2 regions of the Micromonospora sp. NPDC005087 genome follow, and region 2 is predicted to be linked to the other one. Evidence: predicted binding sites of a transcription regulator. Region 2 holds the regulator's gene; the other holds the start of a gene.

Region 1 (5,392 bases), on a different contig from region 2:
CACCCCGCCGACCGCGACCAGCGGCGCCGACCGGGGCCCGGTCAGCACCGCCACCGGTTCCGCGATCCCGATCGCGATGGCGGCGGCGGTGACTCCGGCCAGCGCGGCGTACCGGCGCGACGTGGTGCTCATCGGCCCAGTGTGCGCGATCAACTCGGCGGGTCGCCAACCATGTCAGGGTGCGGTAATGATTTGGAGACGGACCGGGGCACACCGCCGTACGACGGTGTGCCCCGGAACGGGTGTCGCTACCGGATCAGAAACCCGGGCCGTGCTGGTGGCCGTGGCCGTGCCCGCCGGCGGCGGCCGGCTCGGCCTGCTCCGGCTTCTCGACCACGAGGCTCTCCGTGGTGAGCAGCAGACCGGCGATCGAGGCGGCGTTGGTGACCGCGTTGCGGGTCACCTTCACCGGGTCGATGATGCCGGCCTTGACCAGGTCGACGTACTCGCCCTTGGCCGCGTCGAGGCCGTTGCCCCACTTCATGTCGGCGACCTTCTGGGTCACGACGTAGCCGTCGTGACCGGCGTTCTGCGCGATCCAGCGCAGCGGCTCGACCAGCGACTTGCGCACGATCGAGACGCCGACCTTCTCGTCACCGGTGAAGCCCAGGTCGTCGTCGAGCACCGGGAGGATCTGCACCAGGGCGGCGCCGCCGCCGGGCACGGTGCCCTCCTCGACCGCGGCCTTGGTCGCCGCGATGGCGTCCTCGATGCGGTGCTTGCGCTCCTTCATCTCGACCTCGGTCGCCGCGCCCACCTTGATCACGGCGATGCCGCCGGAGAGCTTCGCCAGCCGCTCGGCCAGCTTCTCCCGGTCCCAGTCGGAGTCGGAGGCCTCGATCTCCTTGCGGATCTGGGCCACCCGGTCGGCGACGTCGGCCTTCTGGCCGCCGCCGTCGACGATCGTGGTGTTCTCCTTGTCGACCACGACGCGCCGGGCGGTGCCGAGCACCTCCAGGCCGACCTGGTCGAGCTTGTAGCCCAGCTCCGGGGCGACCAGCTCGGCGCCGGTGGAGATCGCGATGTCCTGGAGCATCGCCTTGCGCCGGTCGCCGAAGCCCGGGGCCTTCACGGCGCAGACCTTGAGGGTCTTGCGCAGCGAGTTGACCACCAGGGTGGAGAGCGCCTGGCCGTCCACGTCCTCGGCGATGATCAGCAGGGGCTTGCTGTTCTGCAGGACCTTCTCCAGCAGCGGCAGCAGCTCCTCGATCGCCGAGATCTTCTGGGTGGTGACCAGGATGTACGCGTCCTCAAGGACGGACTCCTGACCCTCCAGGTCGGTGACGAAGTTCGGCGAGATGAAGCCCTTGTCGAACTGGAGACCCTCGGTCACGTCCAGTTCGGTGGTGAGCATCGAGCCCTCCTCGACGGTGATGACACCGTCGCGGCCGACCCGCTCCATCGCCTCGGCGATCAGCTCGCCGATGGTGGAGTCCTGCGCGGAGATCGTCGCCACGTTCGCGATCGACTCCTTGCCGGTGACCTCCGCGGCCCGACCGAGCAGCGCCTCAGAGATCTTGGTGGCCGCCGCGTCGATGCCCCGCTTGAGCCCGGCCGGGTTGGTCCCGGCGGTCACGTTGCGCAGGCCCTCGCGAACCATGGCCTGGGCCAGCACGGTCGCGGTGGTGGTCCCGTCGCCGGCGACGTCGTTGGTCTTGGTCGCCACCTCCTTGACCAGCTGCGCGCCGAGGTTCTCGTAGGGGTTGGTGAGCTCGATCTCCTTGGCGATGGTCACACCATCGTTGGTGATCGTCGGCGCACCGAATTTCTTGTCCAGGACGACGTTGCGCCCGCGCGGGCCGAGGGTGACCTTGACCGCGTCCGCGAGGGCGTTGACACCGTGCTCCAGCAGGTGCCGGGCGTCGTCCGAGAAGCTCAGGATCTTCGCCATGAATGTCCCTTCGAAGCGCCACTGCCCCGGCCCGGCGAGCCGGACCGGGGCAATGGCACTGATCGGTTGCTTACTTCTCGATGACCGCGAGGACGTCGCGGGCGGAGAGCACCAGGTACTCCTCGCCGGCGTACTTGACCTCGGTGCCGCCGTACTTCGAGTAGAGAACGGTGTCGCCGACCTTGACGTCGAGCGGCACACGGTTGCCGTTGTCGTCGATCCGGCCCGGGCCGACAGCGAGGACAGTGCCCTCCTGCGGCTTCTCCTTGGCGGTGTCGGGGATCACGATGCCCGACGCCGTGGTGGTCTCAGCCTCGTTCGCCTGGACCACGATCCGGTCCTCGAGCGGCTTGATCGCAACCTTGGTCGCGGTAGTCACGGGCATACCCTCCTGGGGTATTGGTTTCGTTGCTGGCCGGCGGGGCCGACCAGCGTCAATCTGCCACATGCCACCGGGCGGGGCCGTCGTCGCGGGTGCCGGTCCGCCTGGCGTTTCGCACCCGGGTCGTGAAACCCGGAAGCTGGCACCCTCAGGGTGAGAGTGCTAATCGCAGGTTATTCCGTGGCTAGCACTCCGTCAAGGAGAGTGCCAACGCACCGTTCGCCGTGTCGCCACAGATCCGCCAGTCGTTACCGCAACACGCCGGGAACACCTCGCCACAGAGTGGCCATCTCCCTACCGTCGGTTGCCTCCACCAGAAGCCGCGGAAAGGGGAGCCGAGTGTCCCGGATACCGACACTGACGTTCCTGCACGAACAGCTACGCCGCGCACGCCAGGCGCGCGGGCTCAGCCAGGAGGAGCTGGGCAAACTGATCAACTATTCATCGTCGTACGTGAGTGCGGTCGAGACCGGGCAGAGCCCGGTCAAGCCGGACTACGTCGGCCGCATCGACTCGACCCTGGACACCGGCGGTCTCTTCGTCGGCATGCTGGAGCTGATCCGCTTCCACGCCGCGCCGGACTGGTTCCGCCCGTGGGACGAGAATGAGCGGGAGGCGGCGGCGCTGCGCTGGTACGACCCGACGGTGATCCCCGGCCTGCTCCAGACCGAGGGGTACGCGCGGGCGATGCTCGGCGTGGGCGGCGAGCTGACCGCCGACGAGGTGGAGACGCGGGTGGTCGCCCGGCTCGCCCGGCAGTCCCTGCTGGCCGCCGAGCCGCGTCCGCACCTCGTCGCGGTGCTGGAGGAGCACACGCTGCGCCGGCAACTCGGCGACCGGGAGACCATGCGCGAGCAGCTACAGCATTTGCTGGTTGTGGGCACCGAGCCGAACGTGCAGGTCCGGGTCGTGCCGGCCGACGCTCCCTGGCATGTCGGGCTCAACGGCCCGTTCATCCTGGCCCGGCTCCAGAACGGGGCCGAGCTGGCCCACCTGGACAACCAGCTCCGGGGGCAGACCGTGGACAGCCCGAACGACGTTGCCGCCCTGGAGCGGCGCTGGGAGACTGTGACCGGCGAGGCGCTGCCATGCCGGCAGTCCGCCCGGCTGATCGAGGAAGTGGTGCAGACATGGACCTGACCCACGCCACCTGGCGCAAGTCCTCCCGCAGCAACAGCAACGGCGGCGCCTGTGTCGAGGTCGCCGACAACCTGCCCGGCGTGGTCGCCGTGCGCGACAGCAAGGACCCGGCCGGGCCGGCGCTCACCTTCCCCCCGGCGAGCTGGCGGGCCTTCGTCGCCGCCACGCCCACCGACTGACACCACTGTCCGGCCAGTCCGGTCGGCCCGGGACAATGCTCGGGTGGATCTCGACCAGTTGGCGGCGCTGCGTACCCCCGAGGGGTCGGCCGCGCTCGCGGCGGCGGCCGGGCTGGCCGGCGGTGACCCGCTGGTCGCGGCGTCGGCCCTGCGCGCGACCGGTGTGCCGCCGGCACTGGCCTCGGCGGCACTGACCCAGGCCGAGCTGCGCCATCGGGCGGTCGGCAAGTTCGGCCCGGCCGCCGCCGGGATGTTCCTCACCCGCGCCGGGCTGGAGCAGGCCACCCGCCGGGTGGTCGCCGACCGCCGGGCCGCCCGGCTGCGCGCGGCCGGCGTGCGTACCCTGGCCGACCTCGGCTGCGGGCTCGGTGCCGACGCGCTCGCCGCGGCCCGCGCCGGCATCCGGGTGTACGGGGTGGAGGCCGATCCGGTGACCGCCGCGATGGCCGCCGCCAACGCCGCGGCGCACGGGCTGGCCGAGCTGTTCACGGTCGAGTGCGGCGACGCCACCACGTTCGACGTCTCCCGGGTCGACGGGGTCTTCTGCGACCCGGCCCGTCGCCGGGCCGGCACCGGGCGGCGGATCTTCGACCCGCGCGCCTACTCGCCGCCGTGGGACTTCGTCACCGGGCTCGCCGAGCGGGTGCCACGCACCGTCGTCAAGGTGGCGCCGGGCCTGGATCACGCGCTCATCCCGGCGGGCGCGGAGGCCGAGTGGGTCGGCGTGGACGGCGACCTGGTCGAGGCCGCGCTCTGGTGCGGCGAGCTGGCGGAGGTGCCCCGCCGCGCCACGCTCTACCGGCAGGGAGCGGACGGCGACGAGACCCGCCGCCACGAGCTCACCGGCTCGGGCGCCGCCGAGGCTCCGGTCGGCCCGACGCGCCGCTACCTGTACGACCCGGACGCCGCGGTGGTCCGCGCGCACCTCGTCGCCGAGCTGGCCGGCGAGCTGGACGCCACCCTCGGCGACCCGAGCATCGCCTACCTCTACGCCGATCACCCGACCCGCACCCCGTACGCGCGCTGCCTGGAGGTGACCGACGTGCTGCCGTTCTCGCTCAAGCGCCTGCGGGCCCTGCTGCGGGACCGCCGGGTCGGGCGGGTGGAGATCCTCAAGCGGGGTTCCGCGCTCACTCCGGAGCAGCTCCGGCGGGACCTGCGGTTGACCGGTGACGCGGCGGCGAGCCTGGTGCTCACCCGGGTCGCCGGGGCACCGACCGTTCTGATCTGTCAGCCGGTCGACTAGGTTCGCTGACGTGGCGGGACAGGGCACTCCGGCAACGGCACTGCTGGTCAAGCGCGGGATCGCGCATCGCACCCACCCGTACCGGGTGTCGCCGGACGCGCCGAACTACGGCGCGCTGGTGGCGGCGGCGCTCGGCGTACCCCCGGAGCGGGTGTTCAAGTCGCTGGTGACCGAGGTCGACGGCGCGCTCACCGTCGCGGTCGTACCGGTCACCGGCGAGCTGGACCTCAAGGCGCTGGCGGCGGCGGTCGGCGGCAAGCGGGCGACGCTGGCCGAGCGGGCGGTCGCCGAGCGGGCGACCGGCTACGTGCGGGGCGGGATCAGCCCGCTCGGGCAGCGCCGGCGACTGCCGACCGTGCTGGACGACTCCGCGCTGGGCCTGCCGACGATCTATGTCTCCGCTGGCCGGCGCGGTCTGCAACTCGAACTGGCCGCGACGGATCTGGTGGCGTTGACCGAGGCGCGCACGGCGGCTTTGCAGGCCCGCTGACGGCTGCCGTCCATGGTCATTTCCCCTGGATGATCAGGGAGTGACAGTCGCGTTGCTGAATTGT
Region 2 (5,392 bases):
GGGTCTTGGCGAAGTCGCGCAGCATCTTCTCCTGGTCCGGGTCGAGCTTGGTCGGCGTCCGGACGTCCAGGTGCACGTAGAGGTCGCCCCGCCCGGTGCCACGCAGGTGCGGCACACCGCGGGCGCGCAGCCGCAGCGTGCTGGCGGGCTGGGTGCCTGCCTTGACGTCGACCGTCTCCTCGCTGTCCAGCGTCTTGATGGTCAGCCGGGTGCCCAGCGCCGCCGCCGTCATCGGGACGGTGACCCGGCAGTGCAGGTCGTCGCCCTTGCGGGAGTACACGTCGTGCGGCCGCTCGTGAATCTCCACGTAGAGGTCACCGGCGGTGCCGCCACCCGGGCCCACCTCGCCCTGCTGGGCCAGCCGGATCCGCATGCCGTCCTCGACGCCGGCGGGGATCTTCACGGTCAGCGAACGGCGGGTGCGCACCCGGCCGTCGCCTGCGCAGGTGGGGCAGGGGTGCGGGATGGTGGTGCCGTAGCCCTGGCAGACGGTGCACGGCCGGGCGGAGACCACCTGGCCGAGGAAGGTGCGCTGCACCGACTGCACCTCGCCCCGGCCGCCGCACGCCTCGCAGGTGGCCAGGTGGGTGCCGGCGGCCGTGCCGGCGCCGGAACAGGTGGTGCAGAGCACCGCGGTGTCGACGGTGATCGGCGCCTCGACCCCGAACGCCGTCTCGTGCAGGTCCAGCTCCAGCCGCAGGATCGCGTCGGCGCCCGGCCGGGTCCGCGGGCGCGGGCCGCGCGCGCCACCCGCCGCGCCGCCGAAGAACGCGTCCATGATGTCCTGGAACCCGACGAACGGGCCGGCGCCGCCCGGACCACCCGGGCCGCCGGCGCCGCCGCCACCCGGGGCGAGCGGATCGCCACCGAGGTCGACGATCTGCCGCTTCCGGTCGTCCGAGAGCACCTCGTACGCGGCGTTGATGTCCTTGAACTTCTCCTGAGCCTCCGGGTCCGGATTGACGTCCGGGTGGAACTGGCGCGCCAGCTTGCGGTAGGCGCGCTTGATCTCGTCATCGGAGGCTTCCCGGCTCACACCGAGAATGCCGTAGTAGTCCCTGGCCACTGCGTTCCGTGTCCTCATGTTCGTCTCGCGTTGCGCCGGTCGGCGGCCGCAGCCGGCCGTCGGCCCTGACTGGTCAGTTCTGGGCCAGCAACTCGCCCACGTAGCGTGCCACGGCGCGCACCGTGGCGATGGTGCCGGGGTAGTCCATCCGGGTGGGCCCCAGCACCCCCAGGCCACCCACGATGGTGGCGCCCGGGCCGTACCCGGTGCTGACCACCGAGGCGGCACGCAGGTTGTCGAACTCGTTCTCGTCGCCGATCAGCACCCGGGTCGTGCTCGGCTCGGTCTCGCCGATGAGCTTGAGCAACACGACCTCCTCCTCCAGCGCCTCGAGGATCGGCCGCAGCGAGCCCTGGAAGTCGAGCAGCCCGCCCCGGGTGAGGTTGGCGGTGCCGGCCAGCGCGATGCGCTCCTCGTGCCGCTCGACCAGCGTCTCCAGCAGCACGGTGGAGAGCGTGGTCATCGCCGGGCGCAGCTCGGACGGCGCCTCTTCGACCAGCGCCTGCACCAGCGGCGGCGTGTCGGACAGTCGGGCGCCGGCGAGCTTCTCGTTGACCAGTCGGCGCAGGTCGGTGACGTCGTCGGGATGCACCGGCCCGGGCAGCTCCACCAGCCGCTGCTCCACCCGCCCGGTGTCGGCGATCATGACGAGCATCAGCCGGGTGGTGGAGATCGGCACCAGCTCCAGATGGCGCACCGAGGAGCGGGCCAGGCTCGGGTACTGCACCACGGCCACCTGCCGGGTCAATTGGGCGAGCAGCCGTACGGTGCGGTGCACGACGTCGTCGAGGTCGACCGCGCCGACCAGGAAGCGCTCGATGGCCCGGCGCTCGGCCGGGCTGAGCGGCTTTACCCGGGACAGCCGGTCCACGAAGAGCCGGTAGCCGCGGTCGGTGGGCACCCGGCCGGCACTGGTGTGCGGCTGCCGGATGTAGCCCTCCTCCTCCAGCACGGCCATGTCGTTGCGGACCGTGGCCGGGGAGACACCGAGCTGGTGCCGCTCGACCAGCGCCTTGCTGCCGACCGGCTCCTGCGTGGAGACGTAGTCCTCGACGATGGCGCGGAGCACGGCGAGCTTGCGGTCGTCCAGACCCATCCTCCGCACCTCCTGTCGCACGTCGGCCGCCGGCACGGCGGGGCCGGCGGGCCGTACTGGCACTCGACTGTAACGAGTGCCAGTCTACGTCGGCGTGCCCCCCAGCGCGATGATCAAGGCCGCCGCTGTCCGTTCAGACAGGCTGGCCCGGCGGTGTCGCTCTGGTGGGCGTTGCCACGGGCCCCTACCGTGACATCCATGACTGAACCACCTCGCCCTCCCGGTGCGGGAGACCCCGGCGATCAGCCGCCGGAGCCGACCTACCCGCCGGCCGCTCCCGGCCCGGCCTCCTCGGCCGAGCCACCCACCGCACCACTGTCCGGGGCACCCGGCCCGGGCGGCTATCCCCCGGCCGGTGGCTATCCGCCGCCCACCGGTGACCAACCGCCGTCGGGCGGCTACCCTCCGCCACCCGGGGGCTATCCCCCTGGCGGCTATCCGACCGGCGGCGCCTACGGCGGCCCCGGCGGCGGCTACGCCAGCAACGAGGACAAGACCTGGGCACTGGTCGCGCACTTCGGCGGCGCCGCCGGCGCGCTGATCAGCTTCGGCCCGCTGGGCTTCGTCGCCCCGCTCATCGCCTATCTGGCCCGCGGTCAGCAGTCGCCGGCCGTCCGGGCGCAAGCCCTGGCCGCGCTGAACTTCCAGATCCTCTGGTCGATCATCGCGTTCGTGCTGCTCTTCGTGAGCTGGTGCCTGCTCTTCCTGCCCAGCATCGCGGTGGTGGTGATCCAGATCCTGTTCGGGATCATCGCCGGGATGAAGGCCAACGAGGGCCAGCTCTACCGCTACCCGATGTCGGCCAGTTTCATCAAGTGACCCGGGTCGGCCGCTCCCCCGGCCGACCCGGTGCACCGCCGTCGGTCGACCGGCGGGCCGACTGCCGACGGCCGTCGGGCCGACCGGCGGCGGCACGCCGGCTCAGGGCAGCAGGTCGCGCACCACGGCGTCGGCGAGCAGTCGGCCGCGCAGGGTGAGCACCGCCCGGCCGGCCGCGTACTCCGGTGCGGCCAGCAGTCCGTTGGCCAGCGCCCGTTCGGCGCCGGCCCGGCCGGTGGCGTCGAGCACCGCCAGCGGCAGCCCGGTGGCGAGCCGCAGCCGGAGCATGACGTCCTCCATGTGCGCCTCGTCGCCGGTGAGCACCTCCCGGGCGAGGCCGGGTGACGCGCCGGCGGCCAGCCGCTCAGCGTACGCCGACGGGTGCTTGACGTTCCACCAGCGCACCCCGCCGACGTGGCTGTGCGCCCCGGGGCCCAGCCCCCACCAGTCGGCGCCGGTCCAGTAGAGCAGGTTGTGCCGGCACCGGGCCTCGTCGGTGCGGGCCCAGTTGGAGACCTCGTACCAGGACAGGCCGGCGGCGTCGAGGGCAGCCTCCGCGGCCAGGTAACGGTCCGCGGCGACGTCGTCGCTGGGGTACGGCAGTTCGCCGCGACGCATCCGGGCGGCCAGCCGGGTGCCGTCCTCCACGATCAGGGCGTACGCGCTGACGTGGTCCACCCCGGCTGCGACCACCTGCTCCAGCGAGGCGGCGAAGTCCTCGGCCCGCTCCCCCGGGGTGCCGTAGATCAGGTCCAGGTTGACGTGCTCGAAACCGGCGTCGCGCGCCTCCAGGGCGGCGGCGGTGGCCCGACCGGCGCTGTGCTTGCGGTCCAGGATCGCCAGCACCCCCGGGGAGGCGGACTGCATGCCGAGCGAGATCCGGGTGTAGCCGGCGGCCCGCAGCAGCTTCAGCGACTCCGGGGTGACCGACTCCGGGTTGGCCTCGGTGGTCACCTCGGCGTCGGCGGCCAGCCCCCAGGTGCGGTCGATGCCGTCGAGGATGCGGGCCAGGTCGTCGGCGGGAAGCAGAGTGGGCGTGCCACCGCCGACGAAGACGGTGTCGACCCGGGGCGGTGGGTTGTCGCCGAGCACCCGGGCGGCGAGCGCCAGCTCGGCCAGCACGGTGTCGGCGTACCCCTCGCGGCTGGCGCCGCCGCCCAACTCGGCCGCGGTGTAGGTGTTGAAGTCGCAGTAGCCGCAGCGGCTGGCACAGAACGGCACGTGGACGTACACGCCGAAGCCGCGCGCGCCGACCGCGGTGGTGGCGGTGGCGGGCAGCGATCCGTCGGCGGGGACGGTCTCACCATCTGGAAGGACGCCGGGCATGGCCACTAGTGTGCCCGGCATGACCTCTCCCGACGTGCTCGTGCGGGTCTCCACGGCCCGCGGGGTGACCACCCTCACCCTGGACAGCCCGCACAACCGCAACGCGCTCTCCACCGGCCTGATGACCCAGCTGCTGGCCGGGCTGGCCGACGCGGTGGCCGACGACGCGGTCCGGGTGATCGTGCTCGACCACACCGGTCCGGTGTTCTGCTCGGGCGCGGACCTGAAGGAGACCGCCGCCGCGTATGCCAGCGGGACGGTGCCGGCCGGAATGCTGGGCGACGTGCTCGCCGCGCTCTGGGAGTGCCCGAAGCCGGTGCTGGCCCGGGTCGCCGGGCCCGCGCGGGCCGGTGGGTTGGGCCTGATCGCGGCCGCCGACCTGGCGGTCTGCACCGAGGAGGCGACGTTCGCCTTCACCGAGGTGCGGATCGGGGTGATCCCGGCGGTGATCTCGGCGACCGTGCTGCCCCGGCTGCACCCGCGCGCCGCCGCCGAGCTGTACCTGACGGGCGACACCTTCGACGGCCGGCGGGCCGCCGAGATCGGCCTGGTCACCGCCGCGGTCCCGGTCGAGGGGCTGGACTCGGCGGTCAGCCGGTACTGCGACTCCTTGGTGCGCGGCGCCCCGGGTGCGCTGGCCGGCGCGAAGGAGTTGCTGCGCCAACCGGGCACCGCCGAGCTGCGCGCTGAGCTGGCCCGGCTGTCCGCTCTGTCGACCGGCTACTTCCTCTCCGACGAGGGACGCGAGGGGGTCACCGCGTTCCGGGAGAAACGACCGGCGCACTGGGTGCCCGCTCTCGACGTCTAAGCAGAGCAAACGGCCTCGATGAGGGTGGGGCGCCGCCCGGGAAAGGCGGCGCCCCGAGGTCCGTCACCACGCGGTCGCGCCGCCGTCGACCGGGTAGTTCGCGCCGGTGATGTACGAGGCCCGGTCGGACGCGAGGAAGACCACCAGCTCGGCGACCTCCTCGGGTTGGGCGAAGCGCTTGACGAGCGTCTTGCCGGTGATCGCGTCCCGGGCCGCCTGGTTGTCGCCGAGGTCGCGTTCGCTGGCCGGGCTCACGATGGGCCCGGGACTGATCGCC

What was found. Region 2 encodes HrcA, which represses chaperone genes, less so after heat shock. Its sites were predicted from a motif close to GGTTNGCACNCTCNNNNNGAGNGTGCNAACC; they were not measured.
Region 1: the regulator HrcA is predicted to act here: its motif matches at 2,411-2,441, upstream of groES (co-chaperone GroES).

Annotation. Positions count from the first base shown of each region.
Region 1 is NZ_JBIALB010000013.1:154,960-160,351, forward strand. It holds gene ACFYPS_RS26560 (molybdopterin-dependent oxidoreductase) at 1-132, opposite strand, end outside; gene groL (chaperonin GroEL) at 257-1,891, opposite strand; gene groES (co-chaperone GroES) at 1,962-2,276, opposite strand; gene ACFYPS_RS26575 (Scr1 family TA system antitoxin-like transcriptional regulator) at 2,613-3,413, shown strand; gene ACFYPS_RS26580 (DUF397 domain-containing protein) at 3,404-3,592, shown strand; gene ACFYPS_RS26585 (methyltransferase domain-containing protein) at 3,636-4,838, shown strand; gene ybaK (Cys-tRNA(Pro) deacylase) at 4,849-5,328, shown strand.
Region 2 is NZ_JBIALB010000003.1:62,218-67,609, reverse strand. It holds gene dnaJ (molecular chaperone DnaJ) at 1-1,066, opposite strand, end outside; gene hrcA (heat-inducible transcriptional repressor HrcA) at 1,140-2,162, opposite strand; gene ACFYPS_RS08490 (DUF4870 domain-containing protein) at 2,361-2,981, shown strand; gene hemW (radical SAM family heme chaperone HemW) at 3,084-4,307, opposite strand; gene ACFYPS_RS08480 (enoyl-CoA hydratase-related protein) at 4,327-5,115, shown strand; gene ACFYPS_RS08475 (SDR family NAD(P)-dependent oxidoreductase) at 5,179-5,392, opposite strand, start outside.